Regions from separate parts of the Glutamicibacter sp. NPDC087661 genome, predicted to be linked through region 1. Evidence: riboswitches for the same ligand, from Rfam matches in the RefSeq annotation. Region 1 holds a riboswitch; each other region holds the start of a gene.
The links. Region 1 has a riboswitch for S-adenosylmethionine ahead of ACIOTN_RS08335 (OsmC family protein). Riboswitches for the same ligand answer to the same signal wherever they lie in the genome.
Positions count from the first base shown of each region.

Region 1 (3,271 bases):
GGCACTGGCAGAACCGGCTGCGGTTGCTTGGCATGCGGTGTCGCGCGCCGGTGAAGTCGCCGGCAAGAAGGCGCTGGTTATTGGTGCTGGGCCGATCGGAGCTCTCGCTGTAGCAGTGCTCAAGCGTGCCGGAGCCAAAGAAATCATCGCAGTGGACATGCACGAGAAGCCGTTGGAAATCGCCGGGAAACTCGGTGCCACTTCAACTTTGCGCGCCGATGACCAGGAAGCTCTTGCCCAGGTGGGCGCGGACGTGGTGATCGAGGCCAGCGGCAACTTCCGCGGGTTGGCCTCCGCCGTGCGCGGTGCCGTGCGCGGCGGTCGAGTGGTCATGGTCGGGTTGCTGCCCTCAGGAGAACAACCCGCACTCATTTCGCTGGCTATTACCCGCGAGCTGGAACTGGTTGGTTCCTTCCGCTTCAACGACGAAATCGACCATGTGCTTGCTGCCCTGGCCGACGGTTCACTGCAGGTTTCCGAGGCGGTAACCCACGAGTTCCCGGTCGCCGATGCGCTTGAAGCCTTCGAAACGGCCAAGGATTCGGCTCGCTCCGGCAAAGTCCTGCTGAACTTCCTGGGGCAATAGTTGGCTTCAGCTAGAAGTGCACCGCGGCGGCCCCTGAAGTCGGGGGCCGCCGCGGTGCTTTTTAGTTCAGCGAACTCTAGTTGGTCTCTGCGATGCTTACCGCGGTTGTCACGGGCACCGGATTGGCGAAGAGGTCCAGCACCGGGCAGTGTGCATCCACTGCGCGGCGCAGTTCTTCATAGCGTTCAGCTGATTCCGGTCCGGCAATCCGGATGTCCAGATCCACCGACGAGAAGCCGGGGCGGATGGTCTGGTCGATGCCGAAGAGTCCGCGGACATCGAGGTGGCCATTGGCCTGGATCTTCACGTCGTCCACCTGGATGCCGAGGTTCTGCGCGTACAAGCGGTAGACCACAACCTGGCAGGAGATGAGCGCTCCGAGCGCGTATTCCACGGGGCTTGCGGCCAGGTCGCTGCCGCCCAGGGCAGCTGGCTCGTCGACCTGGAAGGTGTGCTTGCCGGAGACAATGTTGCTGGCTACCGAATCGAAGCCTTCGCCCTCGACGGTGAAAGTCAATTGGGCACTTTGCGGGGCAGCCGAAATTCGTTCGCCCCAGCCCTTGCCTGCTTCCTGCAGGCGCTGTGCGCGGTCTTCGGATACGGTTGGGGCAGATGCTGCATTAGTCATGGGGAATTGATCCCCTTTCTGGCGCAAGGGGCGCCATCGCTTACGCATCTTGGCGTTCAAGATGCGTCGAATCTTCACCTGGGGCACCCCGCACAATGACGCAGGAGGGTTGCCGTCCACTCAGCCAGGGCTCAAAGAGTGGAACTCGTGATTCAGTGATTAATTTCTATCGGTTGCAGGGCCCGCGGGTAAAGGGCAGAAGTAACTTTTCGTCACCGGGCATCTTGCTTTCCGGCTCGCTAAGATGGAATCTAGCTCTCGGGCGCCCACTGCACGAACAATGAACGGCGAGTATGGAATTCCAGCTGACACTTTCTGCGGCCCAGACCTTGGTGACCGAATCCGAATACAACCTGGGCCAATTCCTGTGTGATTCCGGAAAAGTGCAGATCGCCAACCGGGTAATGCAACCGGGATCTACCCGCATCTCCGGTGTGGTGCTGCGTGAATCGGTGATGGCCCAATTGGAAATCACTGAGGGCAATATCAGCTTCACCAGCTTCTGCGGCAAGCATCCGGGGGTTCAGTCCTGTGAAGATGTCGCCGCCTTGCTCATTGAGGTCACCACCGAAGAAGACCAGGGCTTTTTCGTCTCCGACTCCGGGGTGGATCCCCACGCTTGGAAACGCAATAGCAAGCCGCAGTGGGAACGTACCCTTGACCGTCTGCTTCCAGTCATTTCCGATGAGCCGCTGGTTGCCGAAGAACCGCTGGGATTGATCCTGAAAGTGGTAAGCGAACCGCGTTATGGCGGCGAGGACGCGCTGACCTTGCAGGCACGCCCGGCCCGCCAGGGCACCAAGAGCCCCTGGATCCAAACCGGGATCAGCTGGCGCAATGTTGCTTTTGATACGCGGTTCTCCAAGAAGCAGCGTCGTGCGGTCGTTGAACTGGACCGGTTGCGTGAACACGTTGAACAAGATACTTATCGCCATTCGTGGGATCCCAAGGAGTGGATCTCCTTGATGGATCTTCCAGGCCAGGACCTGCTGGATGCGTTCGAAGCCCTGCGTGAAGCTGGAGTGCAGATCGTCAACGGCGGTTCTACGGCCAAGGCCCCGGTGGAGTTCAGCGAGCAACCAGCCATGGCACACGTGGATGTGCGTCGCGGTGAACATGGCCTGAGCATGGAAGGGAAGCTGCGCGGGCCGAGCGAAGAGCACGTCTACCTCTTGCCCATAGGCACGCCGCCGACCTTGTTGGCTTACGCGTCCAGCCCCTTGCCGAAGGCCAGGGAAATCGGTTTGGCCCGGTTCGCTGAACCGGTCACGAAGGAACTGGCCACATTTATTGAATCCGGTGCGCAATCCATCCCGCAGGAAGGCGTTGAGCTTTTCGAGCGCCAGCACCTGGACCGATTGCGCCTGATGGCACCGTTGAAGAGCGAGGATGACAGCTACAGCATCCCTGTTCCAGCACGCCCCAGCCTCAAGCTGTCCCTGGAGAGCATCCGAACTCCGCTGACCGTGAGCTATTCCTGGGAGTACGCCTCCGCGGGCCCCCGCCAGTATGCCGTGGAAAAGGAAATTGCTGCTTCGGTGCAGGACAAGCTCGGCGCGCAGGCTTCCTTGGGGCAACTGACCTCTTCAGGAATCTTCCCGCCGAAGGAATTCAGCACCTCCGAATCCATCGATTTCTTGGTCTACGCATTGCCGCTATTGGCAGAGCATCCCGATGTGGTCGTTGAAGAGCAGAACAGGCTGCCGAAGTACCGGATCAGCCACGCCCCGGCCGCTGTCAGTGTCGAAGCCGGCGAAAGCACGGGGGACTGGTTCGACTTGTCTGTGGAAGTGCTCCTGGACGAGACCAAGGTCCCGTTCCCACTGCTGCTGGAGGCCTTGACCAAGCAAGATGAGTATCTCGTCCTCGATGACCTTACGGTGATCCCGATTGATGGTGCAGATTTCACGCAGCTGCGCCAGCTGATATCAGAGGCCGGGGAGCTGGGCACGGTGCAGGGCGATACGATCCGCATCCATAAGTTGAGCATCGACTGGTGGCAAGAACTGGTGGATCTGGGCATTATCGAAGCCCAGCACAACCAGTGGCTGCAGACC
Region 1 is NZ_JBIUWE010000002.1:325,747-329,017, forward strand. Features, by position in the region: gene ACIOTN_RS08330 (L-idonate 5-dehydrogenase) at 1-586, shown strand, start outside; gene ACIOTN_RS08335 (OsmC family protein) at 663-1,214, opposite strand; SAM riboswitch class IV at 1,246-1,367, opposite strand; gene ACIOTN_RS08340 (DEAD/DEAH box helicase) at 1,508-3,271, shown strand, end outside.

Region 2 (3,271 bases), on a different contig from region 1:
GATCCTGGTTCCGCTGGTGCTGATCTGTGCCGCATCCATTGCGAAGCTGCCCTCGCACCCGATGGGCGAAGGCGCTGCCCTGGAAATCCTTTCCTTCCTGGGGACGCCAGTTATTGCGCTGATCTTCGGCTTGATCTCATCGACTTTTCTTTTGAGCGGTGGCAGCAAGCTGGCGGTCTTCAATGAGCAGATGAACGAAGCTGTACGCACCGCTGCTCCGATCTTGCTGATCACCGGTGCCGGCGCCGGCTTCGGGGCGGTCCTGGCCGCGTCGGATCTGACCACGATTCTTTCGGATTCACTCAGCGGACTGGGCTTGGGCCTGGCTGTGCCATTCCTGATCGCCGCTGCACTGAAGTCCGCCCAGGGCTCGTCCACCGTCTCAATGGTGACCACTTCCGCGCTGGTCGCTCCGATGCTCGGCTCCCTGGGCTTGAGTTCGGAGTTGGGCATGGTGCTATCCGTATTGGCAGTAGGCGCCGGTGCGATGGTTGTCTCGCACGCCAACGACTCCTACTTCTGGGTCGTCTCGCAGCTCAGCCGCATTCCGGTGATCACCGCCTACAAGACCCTGAGCGTGGCTACCGCCATCCAGGGCACCGCGGGGTTCCTGACTGTACTGGTCCTGGGAGCCGTACTGCTTTAGCAGCACGCCTTCCAAGAAAGCAACGGATCGCGCCATCGGCAGATGGCGCGATCCGTTGCTTTAAGCAGTGCTGGATTAGCCCAGGCCTGCCGCCGGGAAGCTCCGCGCGGCCTTATTCGCTGTGGCAGTCGAGATCACCAGCAACGCGATGGCGGCCAGGTAGCCGGTTCCGGTCGCGGCGAAGGCGAAACCGAATTGGCCCAGCAGGCAGAGAACTGCTGCGCTGGCCAATGCCGCCCAACCGGCCCAGGAAGCCGCGGCAAGCAGGGGCGCAGCCTGCTGATGCCCGGCGAACCAGGCGTCATCGCTGGCCAAGGTGTGGCGCGTCTTGATGCCGATCGCCGCATTGCGAGCGAGCTTCCGGTCCCGTGCCATCGGGGCGAGGAACGCTGCGACCAGCGTTATGCTCAGCAACCCGAACATGAAGGCAATCACGCCTGCTGGATCCACTTGCCGCCTCTTCTGCCGATTGATCTTGAATGGCCATTCTATGCGGTCGCATGGAAGTGCCCTGATCCACGCTGTGTTCCCAATCGATGCCTGCGGGAACGTTCTTGAGATCCAGTTCCGGCATGCCAATTGCGTCATGCGAAGGTCATATGACGTCTTATCTGCCCGTTTTCCGGCAGGGCGAAGGCGCGAAGATGACGTATTTTGTCCTGCTGTTCCTCCGCATGACAGCGCCCTTCCCGAGGACCTGCCAGTAATGCTTGACTCGGAGCACAACCCATCCAGAGCGGCTGAGAGACCTGGCTCCGAGACGCCGCAGCAAGCCTGCACCAGCAGGTAGTGCTAACGCCAGGTTCGATGGAACTCCCGGGTCTAGAAGCATGAACTTCTGTTCGGGATCCCTCGTTCAATTTGTCTAAGAGAGGGACGACATGACTCGTACTCGTCCGAACGCCTTGAAAGTTCTGGCTTCAGCGATGGCGGCAGCAACACTGCTGACTGGCTGCTCGCTGAAAGAACCACGGCCGGAAATAGCGCCGGTTGTGGCGCAAAGCAGTAATCCGCAAGCCGAGCATAAGCTCGACAACGTTCCTTCACTCAAAGGCAAAAAGGTCGGCATCGCGGCCAAGGATATCCTGCACGACTACTCGCGCGTGGTCTACCAGCAGATCCAAGAGCGCATCAAAGAGCTCGGCGGCGAGGTCATCGCTACCCAAGCCGAAGCCAAAGACGAGAAGCACGTCTCTGACGTAGAAAACCTGATCACCCAGTCGCCCGATGCCATCGTGGTGATCCTGGGCGATGCCCAAACGCTCACTCCTGCCTTGGCCAAGGTGGACGCCGCCGGGATCCCGCTGTTCACCATCGATTTCCAAAGCGAATACTCGAAGAACAACGTCACCAGCGACAACTGGAACGTCGGCACCACGCTGGCTCGCACCATGGCTGAAGACCTCCACGGCAAGGGGAAGATTCTGGTCTTCAACGGCTTCCCCGGTGTGACTCCCTGCCGGATCCGCTACAACAGCCTGAACCTGGTGCTGGAAGACTACCCAAATATCGAGAAGATCACCCCGGAACTCCAGGACAAATACGAAGGCACCATCGAGGATGCCAAAAACCAGATCCAGGACCAACTGCGCAGGCTGCCCGAGGGCGAAGTTGACGCGATTTGGTCCTGCTGGGACATGCCGCTGATCGGTGCCGCGCAGGCCATCGATCCCACTGGTGGCGACATCAAGCTGTATGGAGTGGACGCAGAGCCCGGGGCCCTGGATTTGATAGCGAACCCGGACAGTTCATACCAGTTCACCGTCGCTCAGCCCACCAAGCAGATTGCCGCTGCCTCGGCCACTAATATCGCCCTGTTCCTCGATGGGCAAACCGATCTGGTTCCGAGCACCAGCTATGCCGAGCCAATTTTTGTCGACAAGGACAACGTGAATCAGGTGCGCCATGACAACGGAATCTAAGGAACTGCTGAGCATGGCCGCCATCAACAAGTCCTTTGGCACGGTCGCCGTGCTCGACCATGTGCACCTGCAGCTTCGGGCCGGAGAGGTTCTGGGCCTAGTGGGCGAAAACGGAGCTGGAAAATCCACCCTGATCAAGATACTCACCGGGCTGTACACCCTGGACTCGGGGCAGATCGAACTTGCCGGCCAGCCGGTGCAAATTCGCCGGCCTGCCGATGCCGAAGCGCTAGGCATTGAAGTGATTCACCAGGACCGCCATCTGGCCGGCCGCTTGACCGTCGCCGAACAGCTGTACCTGGGCACCGCGAAGAGTCGTGGGCTCTGGCGCCACGAGCGCACCGCGCAGGCAGCAGCCCGGGCGGATATTTTGCGAACCACCGGCCAGGAGCTGGACACCGGTGCCTTCGTTGATGAGCTCAGCGTTGCCCAGCAGCAGCTGATCCAGATTGCCCGTGCCGTACTGGCCGAACCCAAGGTGCTGATTCTCGATGAGCCGACGGCACCGTTGGCCAATGATGAAGTTGAACAGCTCTTCGGCACGATCCGGCATCTGCGGGACCGCGGGGTAGGGATCATTTTCATCTCGCATTATCTCCAGGAACTGCGGCAGATCACCGACCGGATTACGGTGCTGCGCAACGGCAGAAATGCCGGTGACGCCAGTTTCGCGGACGGTGACAGTATCGAAGATGTCATCGGC
Region 2 is NZ_JBIUWE010000004.1:295,327-298,597, forward strand. Features, by position in the region: gene ACIOTN_RS12805 (GntP family permease) at 1-646, shown strand, start outside; gene ACIOTN_RS12810 (SdpI family protein) at 722-1,096, opposite strand; SAM riboswitch class I at 1,371-1,460, shown strand; gene ACIOTN_RS12815 (substrate-binding domain-containing protein) at 1,528-2,568, shown strand; gene ACIOTN_RS12820 (sugar ABC transporter ATP-binding protein) at 2,552-3,271, shown strand, end outside.
Region 2: linked by a shared signal. The riboswitch ahead of ACIOTN_RS12815 (substrate-binding domain-containing protein) and the one ahead of ACIOTN_RS08335 (OsmC family protein) in region 1 are both predicted to bind S-adenosylmethionine.

Region 3 (3,271 bases), on a different contig from region 1:
CCGCTGGCCTCGGCAACGGGCGCATCCGAAGCCGTTTTGAACACCGGCATCCAGCTGCTGGCACCGGCTGAAGCCGCTGCCGGCAACTACAGCTCGACTCTGACGATCACCGCCATCCAGAAGTAGAGTTCCAGCTTCACCGGCGGCACGCACAGCGTTCCCCGTGGTGCGTGCCGCCACCATTTCTGCCGACCACATTCCCGAGGAAAAGATGTTCCAGCAATACGCCACCCGCAAGAACTTGCGACACCGTGCAACGATCAGTGTGCTCGCGGTAGCCATCGCCACTGCCCTTACGGCGCCGGCTGCTCATGGCGATGACTTGTCGTGGGGCACCAACCCGGGCGGCACAGAAACCCGGTCGAGTTTCGCCTACGATCTCGAGCCCGGGGAACAGGCCCGGGATTCCTTCGAGATCACCAACTACGGGACCGAAGAAATTTCACTGGCCGTCTATCCCGCAGACGGTGCGACCACCAGCAACGGGTCGCTGGAACTCTCCGAGCGAACCGACCTGGCTACTACCGTGGGCGCGTGGATCGAGGTAGACCAAGCTGAAGTAGCCTTGGGACCGGGGGAGAAAACCTCGGTCGAATTCACTGTCGAAATTCCAACGGACGCCGCGCCGGGGGACTATCTGGGTGGCATGGTTTCGTCCTATATCGATACCTCGGCTGGAACCGTGGTGGTCGACCGCCGACTGGCCACGCAGCTGGCTGTCCGAGTCGGTGGCGAGGGAGCAGTCAAGCTGAACGTGTCGGCAGCCAGCGCCCAGGCGCCCATCGCGTGGAACCCGTTCGAACCGGTTGATGCCATCGTGGGCGCAACCGTGGCCAACGAAGGGAATCTGCGGGCCCGGGGCAGCTACACGATCACTGCATCTGGCCCCTTCGGCTGGGGATCCACATCGTCCGAATACCAGCTCGATGAACTGCTACCCGGGTCCATTGTGGCAATCGAACAGCAGCTGCCGGGACTCTGGCCGCTGCTATGGCAGCAGGTCGAAGTTAGAGTGAACGCCGAAGACATCGACTCATTGCCGGCCGGGTTCAGCACAGCTTCGACAACTTTCTGGTCCATCCCAGCCGGATGGATCCTGCTTCTGGTCGCAGTTATTGCGGCATCAATTCTCTTGGGAGTCCGGCGGTCCCGGCGTTGGGAAGCCGACGACGAGCTGGAAGAACCTGTTGCGGTGGAAAGCAACTAGTCCGACTAATGCTGAACGGGTTCGTCGTCGCTCCCAAATCATATGTGCGCAGTCCGTGGCCATTGGCCGCGGACTTAGCAATTTAAAGCTCGGCAATCGATCGCAAGGACGGCATCCAAGTCAATGTTTTGCCGTAATTGCAGTCGTAAATAGTCACAAGATGCTATATGACGTGGAAAATGACGCGAATCAAGGACACGGAAACACGTCACGGGGTTTCATGACGTTTTGCTGACTTCACGCTTGGTCACAAATTATTCCGTGCTCGACACTGAAGTTGTTCAAGATATTGAACGCCACCCATCCAGAGCGACCGAGAGACCTGGCTCGTTGACGTCGCAGCAACCACCCGAATCGCGGGACGGTGCTACCGCCAGGACCGATGGAGCAGTGGCTGCCACCGGGCCACGCCAAGCCGCGAGCCGGCGCAACTTCGGCCCCGGGCAGTGCCTCACGGTGCAACAGCCAAGGAGAATTATGGAGCGCATCGCCCAGGAGCATGCAGCATGATCGAGATCAAGGACCTGCATAAGCACTACGACACCGCGCAGGGGCGCATCGAGGTGCTCAAGGGGATCGACCTGTCGGTGCCCGAAGGCTCGATCACGGCCGTGGTCGGCCCTTCCGGGGCCGGGAAATCGACCTTGTCCCACTGCATCTCGCTGCTGGAGAAGCCCAGCAGCGGGCAGATCCTCGTCGACGGCAAGGACCTCGGCGCGCTGTCGGGCAAGGCCCTGCGCTCCGAACGCCGCGCCATCGGCACGATCTTCCAGAACTCGGCCCTGCTGAGCCGGCTGAGCGTCGCCGAGAACGTGGCCCTTCCGCTGCGGAACCTCGGGGTGGTTCACCATGAAATGCAGCAACGGGTGGCCCAGCTGCTGGACCGGGTAGGGCTGCTGGAAAAAGCGAACGCCTATCCCGGGCAACTTTCCGGCGGGCAACGGCAGCGCGTCGGCATCGCCCGGGCCCTGGCCCTGCGCCCGCGGCTGCTGCTCTCCGACGAAGCCACCTCGGGCCTGGACCCCGAATCCACCCACCAGGTGCTGGGGCTGCTGGATTCGTTGCGCAGCGACCTGGGACTGTCCATCATCCTGATCACCCATGAGATGGATGTGGTGCGGCATGTGGCTGACGAGGTCGCCCAGCTCGCCGGTGGACGCATTGCCGAGCACGGAGCCCTGCATGAGCTGGTGGCATCCCCGGGTTCGGAGACCGGGGCGAAGCTGCTGCCGCTGCGGGCCGAGGACCTGCCGGCAGGCTTCGACTACGCAGTGACGGTGGCCTACCGCAAAGACCGGGTCGATCCCGGCTGGATCTCGCGTCTGGGCATCGAACACGGGATCGCGGTGGCCCTGTTGGGCGGCGCCGTCGAGGCGCACCATGAGGGGACCTTGGGCCGCGTGCGCTTGGGCGTGCGGGGCGCAGCCCCTGAGTACCTGATCCGGTTGCTGGACGGGTGGGGCCTGCAAACCGACCCAAGCAGCCTTGCCCGCAACAACCACGAACTGGTGGAGGCCAACGCATGAGAATCCCCTTTGAAAGCGCAGCGGTGGGCACCGACACTCCGTGGCAGCAATTGCCCGAGTTGATGCTGCCGGCCTACGGCCAGACGTGGGCCATGGTCGGAATCGTCATGGCCCTGGTCATCAGCCTCGGAGGACTGATGGGCATCGCGCTGTACAACACCGATCGGCAGGGGCTCTTCCCTCGGGCGCGCCTGCATGCGGTGCTCAGCTGGATCGCCAACATGGGACGCTCCTTGCCGTTCTTGGTGCTGATGGCAGCGATCATCCCCTTCACCAAATGGGTCACCGGCACCACCATCGGCATTGCGGCGGCCGCCGTGCCCATGACCATTGCCGGCATCCCGTTCTTCGCCCGGCTGGTGCAGAACGCGCTGAACGACCTGCCCAGGCACAACCTGGCCGTAGGGCTGGTGACCGGCGGTTCGACCGCGCAAATCATCGGCACCACCCAGATCCGCGAGGCGCTGCCGGCCCTGGCCTCGGCTATCACGCTGAACACCATCTCGATGATCGAGTACTCGGCCATCGCCGGAACCAT
Region 3 is NZ_JBIUWE010000003.1:114,234-117,504, forward strand. Features, by position in the region: gene ACIOTN_RS09820 (hypothetical protein) at 1-126, shown strand, start outside; gene ACIOTN_RS09825 (WxL protein peptidoglycan domain-containing protein) at 164-1,207, shown strand; SAM riboswitch class I at 1,505-1,595, shown strand; gene ACIOTN_RS09830 (methionine ABC transporter ATP-binding protein) at 1,714-2,733, shown strand; gene ACIOTN_RS09835 (methionine ABC transporter permease) at 2,730-3,271, shown strand, end outside.
Region 3: linked by a shared signal. The riboswitch ahead of ACIOTN_RS09830 (methionine ABC transporter ATP-binding protein) and the one ahead of ACIOTN_RS08335 (OsmC family protein) in region 1 are both predicted to bind S-adenosylmethionine.